DNA from 2 places in the Dentiradicibacter hellwigii genome. Region 1 is predicted to be linked to the other one. Evidence: predicted binding sites of a transcription regulator. Region 1 holds the regulator's gene; the other holds the start of a gene.
The links. Region 1 encodes LexA, which represses DNA repair genes until DNA is damaged. Its sites were predicted from a motif close to ACTGTATNTANATACAGT; they were not measured.
Positions count from the first base shown of each region.

Region 1 (4,883 bases):
GGTAAAAAAGACAAAAAGAGCGCAGGCGCATTTCCAAAAAGAGGTGGCCTGAAGCCCGCGTATTTAGGGCATCTCCGGGCACCCTGCCCGCAAACACCCTATTTATAAGGGCTTCAGAGGTACCTATCCTAAAACCCTTTATTTATACGGGGTTGCGGGCATATCCCCTTGCGCATTCAATCACTACGAAGCACCCAGAAACCCCTTAGGCGCAGCCGCAGGCGCGGGGCAGCTTGGCGGGAACAAGGGCTTGATTGTCTGAGCGCAGCGAGTTAATCAAGCCCGCCGACAAGCAACCCGCGGCAAGGGGTTTTCTGCGCCTCGGGGTCGCGTTTCTTTGCTGACTTTCTTTGGCGAGGCAAAGAAAGTCAGCGGGGCGCGCTGCCGCTCAGCGCAACGGCATCAAGAGGAGTTCCGTGGGTGGAAGGTCAGCGCACAGGCCTTGGCAATTCCTATAGTTAAAGTGTCTCAGGGTACCTGCCCGCTAGTCCGCGTATTTAGGGCGTTTCAGAATGGATGCCTGGGAATGCCCTATCCACGCGGGGTTCGGAGCCCTCGAAAATCCCCCCGCCCTTTGGAAAAGGGTAAAAAAGACAAAAAGAGCGCAGGCGCATCTCCAAAAAGAGGTGGCCTGAAGCCCGCGTATTTAGGGCATCTCTGGGCACCCTACCCTGAAACCCTTTATTTATAAGGGTTCCAGAGGTGCCTGCCCGCAAACGCCCTATCTACGCGGGGTTCAGGGCACCCATATTTGAGACGCCCCAAATATAGCGGCTCGACTTTGCCAAAAGACAAGGCGGCGAGCCGCAGACAGTACGAGTAGTACGGCAAGGCGAGCCAACGCGGTATTTTGGTAAAGGAAGCCGCTATGGCTTGACTTTGCCAAAGACAAGTCGGTAAGCCGCTGACAGACCATTCAATACGGCAAGGCCAGGTCAACACAGCAACGCCGTATTTTGGCGAAGGAAGCCGCTATTTCAGAGGAGGTCTGGAAGCGCCCTATCCAATAAGGGCTTCGGCGGCGCTTTGTTCGGGGCGCGGTGTTAAAACGCGTCACCGGTGCGGATGAGGCCAACGGCAATGCCCTCGATCGCCAGCGCCTGTACGCGCGTATCGACGATGATGGGCGAAAAGTCCGGATTTTCGGCAATCAGTTCGACGGTTTCGCCCTTGCGGCGGTAGCGCTTGACCGTCACGTCATCATCCAGGCGCGCGATGACAATTTGGCCGTTATGCGCCTCGGCACAGCGGTGTACCGCCAGCAGGTCGCCATCAAGGATGCCAGCATTGAGCATCGACAGGCCGCGTACGCGCAGCAGAAAATCCGCGCGCGGACTAAACAGCGAAGCATCGAGCGGATAGCGCGCCTGGACATTTTCCACGGCCAGAATCGGGCTGCCGGCGGCAACACTGCCGATCAGCGGCAAGCCAAGCTGTTCAACCAGACGGATGCCGCGCGCCGATCCCGGTTCGAGCACAATCAGCCCTTTTTTAGCCAGCGCGCGCAAGTGGTCTTCCGCAGCATTGGGCGAAGCAAAGCCAAAAGCGCGGGCGATTTCGGCGCGCGTCGGCGGCGCCCCCAACACTTCCCGTGAGTTCCGGATGAAGTCGAGGATTTCCTGCTGGCGCGGTGTGAGTTTGGCTGTCATGATACTTCCGACGCATTAAATATCTGTATTTATATACAGTTATTATTTAGAAAGCAAGCCGATACGGAAAATTTGCGCCAATGACGCCGCTTTTCCAGATAGCCCCGCCGGAACCCGCGTAAATAAAGGGCTGGCGGGCGCCCTCCCCGGAGAGGCCCTGTTTACAAGGGCTTCAGAGTGCCCTCGCTGGAGAAAGCTTGTTTATAAGGGTTTCCGGGCAGCCACCCCGAATACGCTGACCGGAGGATAGCCTTGATAAAAGCGCAGGTCGTTCAGCGCCCCGGCAATGCGGCGACGATATCGCGCGTATCGCGTGCGATTTCCAATTCTTCATTCGTCGGTACGACCATGACCTTGATCGCAGAATCGGCCGTCGAAATGATCGCTTCCTTGCCGCGGACATTGTTGGCATCGGCGTCAAGTTTGATGCCGAGCAGGGCGAGCCGGTTAACGACCGTCGCGCGGAAATCGGCGCCGTTCTCGCCAATACCGCCGGTAAAAATGATGGCATCGACACGCCCCAGCTCGATGGCGTAAGCGCCAATGTATTTCAGGCTGCGATGGCACAGAACGTCGAGCGCCAGTTGGGCGCGAACATTGCCTTGCGCGGCCGCTATTTCGACGTCGCGCATATCGGAGCTGACGCCGGAAATGCCGAGTAGCCCGGATTGTTTGTTGAGCACGACGTCGATATCGTCAATCGACAAACTGCTGGTGTCGGCCAGAAAGCGGAGCACGCCGGGGTCGATGTCGCCGCTGCGTGTGCCCATGACCATGCCTTCGAGCGGCGTCATGCCCATGCTGGTATCGTAGGACTTGCCGTTTTTGATCGCGGTAAACGACGAGCCGTTGCCCATGTGGCAGGTAATGCAGTTGAAGCGATCCAGGGCGATGCCGAGAATCTGCGCGGCGCGCTCGGAAACGAAGCGGTGCGAGGTGCCGTGAAAGCCGTAGCGGCGGACGTGGAGCTTTTCATACCATTCGTAAGGCACGGCATACAGGTAGGATTCGGGCGGCATTGTGGTATGGAAGGCGGTATCGAAGACGGCAACGTTCGGCACGCCCGGCAGGTCCTGCATCATGGCCTTGATGCCGGTGATGTTCGGCGGATTGTGCAATGGCGCCAGCGGGATGTTTTCCTGGAGCACGGCGATCACCTTCTCATCGACGAGCACAGATTTGGAGAACTTTTCCGCGCCATGCACGACCCGGTGCCCCACGGCGGTGATGTCCTTGAGCGACCCGATGACGCCGGTTTTGGCATCGACCAGCAGCTCGAGAATGTGCGCAATGGCCGCGGCATGGTCGGCCACGTGCAGCACCTCGCGTATTTTTTCGCCGCCGACCGGCTCGTAGGTGAGCGCCGCGTCCTGCATGCCGATGCGCTCAACCAGGCCGCTCGCGACCCGCCGCTCGTTGCTCATGTCCAGCAACTGGTACTTAAAGGAAGAACTGCCGCAATTCAATACAAAAACGAACATGATGTTTACCCTGCCTTTCCGTACCTTTGCGCGTTTTTCTGAATTTTCCGCCTTTTACTGTTTTGTCCTGCTTCACCTTTGTGACACTTTCAACGCCAGGCACGCCATTTTCAAGCGCATAATTCGCGCGTAATTCCACCTGTCCGTCAGCAATTAAGCCCATTCGATTGCATTCTACCCAAGCCAGGCAGGCAGGCAACAAAAAACTGAATCCAGAATGGATGCGTCCGCCGAAAGGTTTTTATAACCCCATGATTCAAGCCGGCTTTTAAGACAAATAGCCGCTTGCTGAAAACTAAATATAGTCGATTTTTTGCATTCACATACTAGATGTAGTAATTTACAGGGCATCGCCACATCGCCTGTGCGATGTTTTTAGGTCATGGCGAACGCTACCGGCCGCCGCGATCCGGACCCGGTGCATAATTTTCCTGCCTGGCCACCTAGTTGGTCAGCTATCGACGACATTTCATCCAAATTTGTCTGAATCTACCCAGAATTCAAGGAAACCCCCATGAGCCAGAGTGAACAGCAACTGTCTTTCTCCGAAGTCGCCCAAGCACCAGAAATCCCGCCCTTAACCGAGCAGGAAATTTCCAGCGAAGTGCTCGCTGAAAAATACGCCAAGGGCACCGAAATCAACGTTCATGACGTACGTCGCCGCGTTGCCCGGGCGCTCGCCGCCCAGGAAGAAGAAAAGATGCGCGCCAAATGGGAAGAACGATTCCTGTGGGCGCAGGAAAACGGCTTTATCCCGGCCGGACGCATCAATTCAGCCGCCGGCACGCCGCTGGCGGCAACGCTCATCAACTGTTTTGTGCAGCCGGTGGGGGATTCGATCGTCGAATTCGTCGATGGCCGCCCCGGCATTTATAGCGCGCTGGCCGAAGCAGCCGAAACCATGCGGCGCGGCGGCGGCGTCGGCTATGATTTTTCTTCAATCCGCCCGCAAGGCGCGCAGGTCAAAGGCACGCAATCGCGCGCATCCGGGCCGGTGTCCTACATGCGCGTGTTCGATCGTTCCTGCGAAACCGTCGAATCCGCCGGCGCGCGGCGCGGCGCACAGATGGGCGTCCTGCGCTGCGATCATCCGGATATTGAGGTTTTCATCCACGCCAAGGATAAAGGCGATCTGACGAACTTCAATATTTCGATCGGCGTGACCGATAGTTTTATGCAGGCTGTCGAGGAAGATGGCGAGGTCGAACTCGTACACCGCGCCGAACCGAACGCCGATATGAAAGCGGGCGGCGCCTACCAGCGCGACGACGGAATGTGGGTCTATCACAAGGTCCGCGCCCGCGATCTCTGGGATCAGGTCATGAAATCCACCTATGACCACGCCGAACCAGGCATCCTTTTCCTGGACCGTATGAACAGGGATAACAACCTTTATTACTGCGAGCAGATCGAGGCGACCAACCCCTGCGCAGAGCAGCCCCTGCCTCCGTATGGTTGCTGCTGCCTTGGTTCGGTCAACCTGACCTTGTTCGTCAGGCACCCGTTCTCCGACCGTGCCGAATTCGACTTTGAGTCCTTCGGCGAAGTCATCAAAGTATCAACGCGCATGCTCGACAATGTGCTGGATGTCACTGCCTGGCCGCTGGAACGCCAGCGCCAGGAAGCGGCCAGCAAGCGCCGCATCGGCCTGGGGTTCACCGGCCTGGGCGACGCTCTGTGCATGCTGGGGCTGCGTTACGACACCACGGCGGCAACCGCGATGGGGGCGCGTATTTCCGAATTCATGCGCGAT
Region 1 is NZ_JBEUWX010000002.1:555,426-560,308, forward strand. Features, by position in the region: gene lexA (transcriptional repressor LexA) at 1,044-1,649, opposite strand; gene ABCS64_RS04890 (acetate kinase) at 1,922-3,130, opposite strand; gene ABCS64_RS04895 (hypothetical protein) at 3,090-3,293, opposite strand; gene ABCS64_RS04900 (adenosylcobalamin-dependent ribonucleoside-diphosphate reductase) at 3,645-4,883, shown strand, end outside.

Region 2 (4,883 bases), 950 kb from region 1:
CCGGTGCTGGCGCGTGATTGCCAGCTCGCCGGCGGCGACGATTACGAACTGGCTTTTACGGTCGCGCCCGATCGGCGTGCCGCGCTCGCTGCGCTTGCCGCGCGGCTCGACCTGCCGCTCTGGCGGATCGGGCAGGTAAGCGCGGCCGTTCAGGGAGGCGCAGTTGGGCGGGACGATGTGCCCGGCGCGGTGAATCTTATCGATGCCGACGGCCAGCGCGTTACGCCGCAACGCCGGGGTTTCGATCATTTTGAGTCAGCTTGAAGTTTGAAAAGGCAAAATGTGCGGAAAATTTGTGATAAGCCGGTAATTTAAGAAGTTTGAATGTACGAATTGTCCGAATCAATCAACCTTTATTTATTATTTGACTGAAATGTTGCGTGTAATAAGTATGTTGTTATTGGTGCTGGGGATAATAATAATTGGCGTCGGAATCGCACTAAGTCTTAGCGATATGGATATGGCGGTCATTGTTATTATCTTGGGTGTGGTGATAATTATATGCGCAAATATTCTAGATAAAAAATATTTGAAGGAGAAAGAAAGAAGATATTTCCAAAAAATGGTCAAAGAAATACAAAACCTGAGGGAAATAGGTTCCCGGCCTGCTGAAAAAGTATTAAAAACCGACTCTGAGCTAGAGTTCGGCATGCTTTTGTTTAGTCTATTTTTTATCGTGATGGGCCCCATTCTGATACGCAATGAAATGGCATCAGACCCGGTAGATTGGAAAGCTATATTAGTAAGTAGTTGCGTGCTGGCTATAGCGGTTTTGTATCTCTCTAATATTATTCCTTATTTGGGAAAGCCTGCGTGTGAGCTGAGCCAGGATGGCTTTTTTACACCTCGATACGGTTTTATTCCCTGGCATCAGGTTTTTGGCATTTATCTTTTGCTCCAAGAAAATATATTTGACTCGCGTCATTACACTTTATTTTTTCATGTTAAAAATAGCGAGTCTATACTGAAAAAACATAGCTGGTTATGGAGAATACTTGTTTATTTAAGTCTGGTACGCACCAGGGCTAAATATTTTAATATTAGTATTGCATTACATAGTAAATGCGAAACGCCGGAAACAATTGAAATGGCGGCCAAATCACTTTGGGACAAGGCTACGGGGCGCCAGTATGATTGGAAACCATGGCTTTCCGATGCGTACAATGATGCGGTAAGACGTATTTCAGAAAATAGCGTCAATATAGAGGATGGGCAAGAGAATGAATTACTGCCCGATCAGGCGCAACAATTAAAGCAGCACAAAAGAGATCTCAAGATAATTAAAAATGAACTTCGTCGTAGTGCATCCCAGTTAAAGTGGATGATTAAAATATCAATATTTGGAATGTTGATGGCGCTATTATGGATGTTTCTGGAGCAGTTTTTTCTATAAACGTGGGATTCATTCCCTCTGTTTCCAATATTGCTAAAGTGCATTGATATGTCCGGCATCGATATCTTGCCCCGTAAAGCGCTGTCCTTGCGTTTTCTGTTCTCGCATCCGGCGCATTTTGTCGCCTGCGGTTTTGGCAGCGGCCTGTCGCCGCTGGCGCCGGGGACGGCCGGGACGCTGCTGGCCTGGGTCTTGTTTCTGCCGTTGCGGGCGTGGCTGGGCGATGCACAGTTGGCGGGCCTTTTGGCCGTGTGCTTTGCCCTCGGCGTGCCGGCCGTGCAGAAAACAGGCGCCGATCTGGGCGCGGTTGATCACGGGAGCATCGTCTGGGATGAGATCGTGCCGTTCTGGCTGGTGCTGCTCTGCTGCCCGCCGGGCTGGGCGTGGCAGGGGGCGGCGTTTTTGCTGTTTCGCTTTTTCGATATTGTTAAGCCGCAACCGGCCCGGTATTTCGATACGCAGGTGAAGAATGCTTTTGGCGTCATGGCCGACGATCTGTTCGCCGCCTGTTATGCGATTCTGGTGCTGGCCATCGTGCAATTTTTCGGAGTTTGAGGAGGGAAAACATGACGGATGCCGACCCTATGCCTGCTTCTGCGCCTATTTCCGCGCCCACTCAGGCGGCGCTTGAAGCGCTGGCTGCGCGTGTGGGCGAGATGCTGGGCACACGCGGGCAGCGGCTGGCGACAGCGGAATCGTGTACCGGCGGCTGGGTGGCGCAATGCCTGACGGCGATTGCCGGCAGTTCCGTCTGGTTCGAGCGCGGTTTCGTCACTTATTCCAACGCGGCCAAGCAGGAAATGCTCGGCGTCGCTGCGGAAACGCTGGCCCTGCACGGGGCGGTCAGCGAAGCCACGGCGGCAGCTATGGCTACCGGTGCGCTGGCGCACAGCTGCGCTGATTTTGCGCTGGCAATTACCGGCGTGGCCGGGCCGAGCGGCGGTTCGGCGGAAAAGCCGGTCGGTCTGGTCTGTTTTGCCTGGGCGGCGCGGAGCGGTGCATTGCGCGTCAGCACGCGCCGTTTTTCTGGAACGCGCGCCCAGGTGCGGGCGCAGGCGGTGGCCTATGCCTTGAGCGGCCTGCTGGCGGAACCTGAAGATAGTGCGGTCGGCGTCATGAGCGCATAAGCAGTGCGCATAAACAGCGCGCATGATTGGTTTTTACGGGTAAAAGCTGTATATAATTACAGTGATCCGGTATATAAAGATCGCGTATTCCGCACATGTGCCTGTCCGGCATCGTGCGATAATCCGGCCGTATTTGTTTCGCCTGGTTGCCGGGCAATTCGGGCGACGGACGGCATCATTCAGATAGACGAAAAGGACGAAGGAACGAAAAGGATGAAGAGGACACGCCATGGACGATAACAAGGCAAAGGCGCTAGCCGCGGCGCTGGCCCAGATCGAAAGGCAGTTCGGCAAAGGCTCGATCATGAAAATGGGCGAGGGCAGCGTCGAAAAGGATTTGCAGGTGGTTTCGACCGGCTCGCTCGGTCTTGACATTGCGCTGGGTGTCGGCGGCCTGCCGCGCGGGCGGGTCATCGAGATTTACGGTCCGGAATCTTCCGGCAAGACAACGCTGACGCTTCAGGTCATCGCCGAGATGCAGAAACTCGGCGGGACGGCGGCTTTCATCGACGCCGAGCATGCGCTCGATCCGGTGTATGCGCAGAAGCTGGGCGTCAAGCTCGACGATCTGCTCATCTCGCAGCCGGATACCGGAGAGCAGGCGCTCGAAATCGCCGATATGCTGGTGCGTTCGGGCAGTGTCGACGTCGTGGTCATCGACTCGGTGGCGGCGCTGGTGCCCAAAGCGGAAATTGAGGGGGATATGGGGGATTCGCTGCCGGGCCTGCACGCCCGTCTGATGAGTCAGGCCTTGCGCAAGCTGACGGCGAACATTAATCGCACCAATACGCTGGTTATCTTCATCAACCAGATTCGCATGAAGATCGGCGTCATGTTCGGCAACCCGGAAACGACGACCGGCGGCAATGCGCTCAAGTTCTATGCCTCGGTGCGCCTGGATATCCGCCGCATCGGCGCCATCAAGAAGGGCGATGAGGTGATTGGCAACGAAACCCGCGTCAAAGTAGTTAAAAACAAGGTTTCTCCGCCTTTCCGCGAAGCGATTTTCGACATTCTGTACGGTGAAGGCATTTCGCGCGAAGGCGAGATCATCGAGCTGGGCGTAACCCACAAGCTGATCGACAAATCCGGCTCCTGGTACGCCTACAACGGCGACAAGATCGGCCAGGGCAAAGACAACGTGCGCGAATATCTGCGCGTCAATCCGCAGGTGGCGGGTGAAATCGAGGCGAAGATCCGCGCTGCCGTCAATGTGCCGTTGCCGCAGGCGGATGAGGCCTAGGCAAGGCACAGCAGCGGGCCAGATGCCGATGTGGCGGGAAAAAGCGCGCCAGGAAGGTAAAGCCCGCCGGTTCGGGCACAAGGCTGCATACGGCGCCGAAGAGGGAATCGGCGATGACGGAAGCGGCGTCGAAAGGCCGCCGGAAGATGCGGCAAGGCGCCTTGACCGCGCGCGCAATACGGCGAATTCCGGCATCAGCCTGCGCGCGCGGGCGCTGGGCATGTTGGCCCGCCGTGAACATTCCCGCGCCGAGTTGGCGCGTAAACTGGCCGCATACGCCGAGTCGGACGAGGTGCTGGCTGCGCTACTCGACGATCTGGAAGCGCGTCGCCTGCTTTCCGACGCGCGTTATGTGGAAGCGCGCCTGAATGCGCGTGGTGCGCGTTATGGCAATCGGCGTCTGTCGCAGGAACTGCGCGCCCGTGGCGTCGACGCCGCGCTGGTCGAGACGGCACTGGCTGCCTGTGGGGATGAAGTCGCGCGGGCGCGCCAGGTGTGGCAGCGCCGGTTTGGTGCGCAGCCGCCAGCGCTGGATGTCGCCGGACGGGCGAAGCAGGTGCGCTTTCTGATGCGCCGGGGATTTTCCGGCGAAACCATCCGCCGCGCCCTGGGCGCGGATTTTGATGAAGAATAAAGCATGAACGAAGCCGAAAACAGCCACGTTGACAGCAATGCCGACGGCGATCCTGTCGAGAATCCGATCCGCGTGCAAAGTACGCTGGCGACGCAGGATTTACGCAAGCATTACAAAAAACGCCAGGTCGTACAGGGCGTTTCGCTTGAGGTGTGCAGCGGCGAGGTCGTCGGGCTGCTGGGGCCAAACGGCGCGGGTAAAACCACCTGCTTTTATATGGTGGTCGGGCTGGTCGCCTGCGATAGCGGCGAGGTGCTCATCGACGGCCAACGGATCACGCACCTGCCGATTCATTGCCGCGCCCATATGGGGATTTCCTATCTGCCGCAGGAAGCCTCGGTGTTCCGCAAGCTGAGCGTGACCGAGAATATCCGCGCCGTTCTGGAGCTGCAAGGGCACTCGGCGGCGGAAGTCGAACGCCGCACCAGTGATCTGATCGAAGATCTGCACATTGGCCATATCCGCAACAGCCCGGCGGCAGCGCTG
Region 2 is NZ_JBEUWX010000002.1:1,509,547-1,514,429, reverse strand. Features, by position in the region: gene thiL (thiamine-phosphate kinase) at 1-264, shown strand, start outside; gene ABCS64_RS09220 (hypothetical protein) at 461-1,393, shown strand; gene ABCS64_RS09215 (phosphatidylglycerophosphatase A family protein) at 1,442-1,948, shown strand; gene ABCS64_RS09210 (CinA family protein) at 1,960-2,520, shown strand; gene recA (recombinase RecA) at 2,750-3,763, shown strand; gene recX (recombination regulator RecX) at 3,786-4,397, shown strand; gene lptB (LPS export ABC transporter ATP-binding protein) at 4,401-4,883, shown strand, end outside.
Region 2: recA (recombinase RecA) is a predicted target of LexA. The motif match lies at 2,566-2,583, and genes of this name have one in related genera.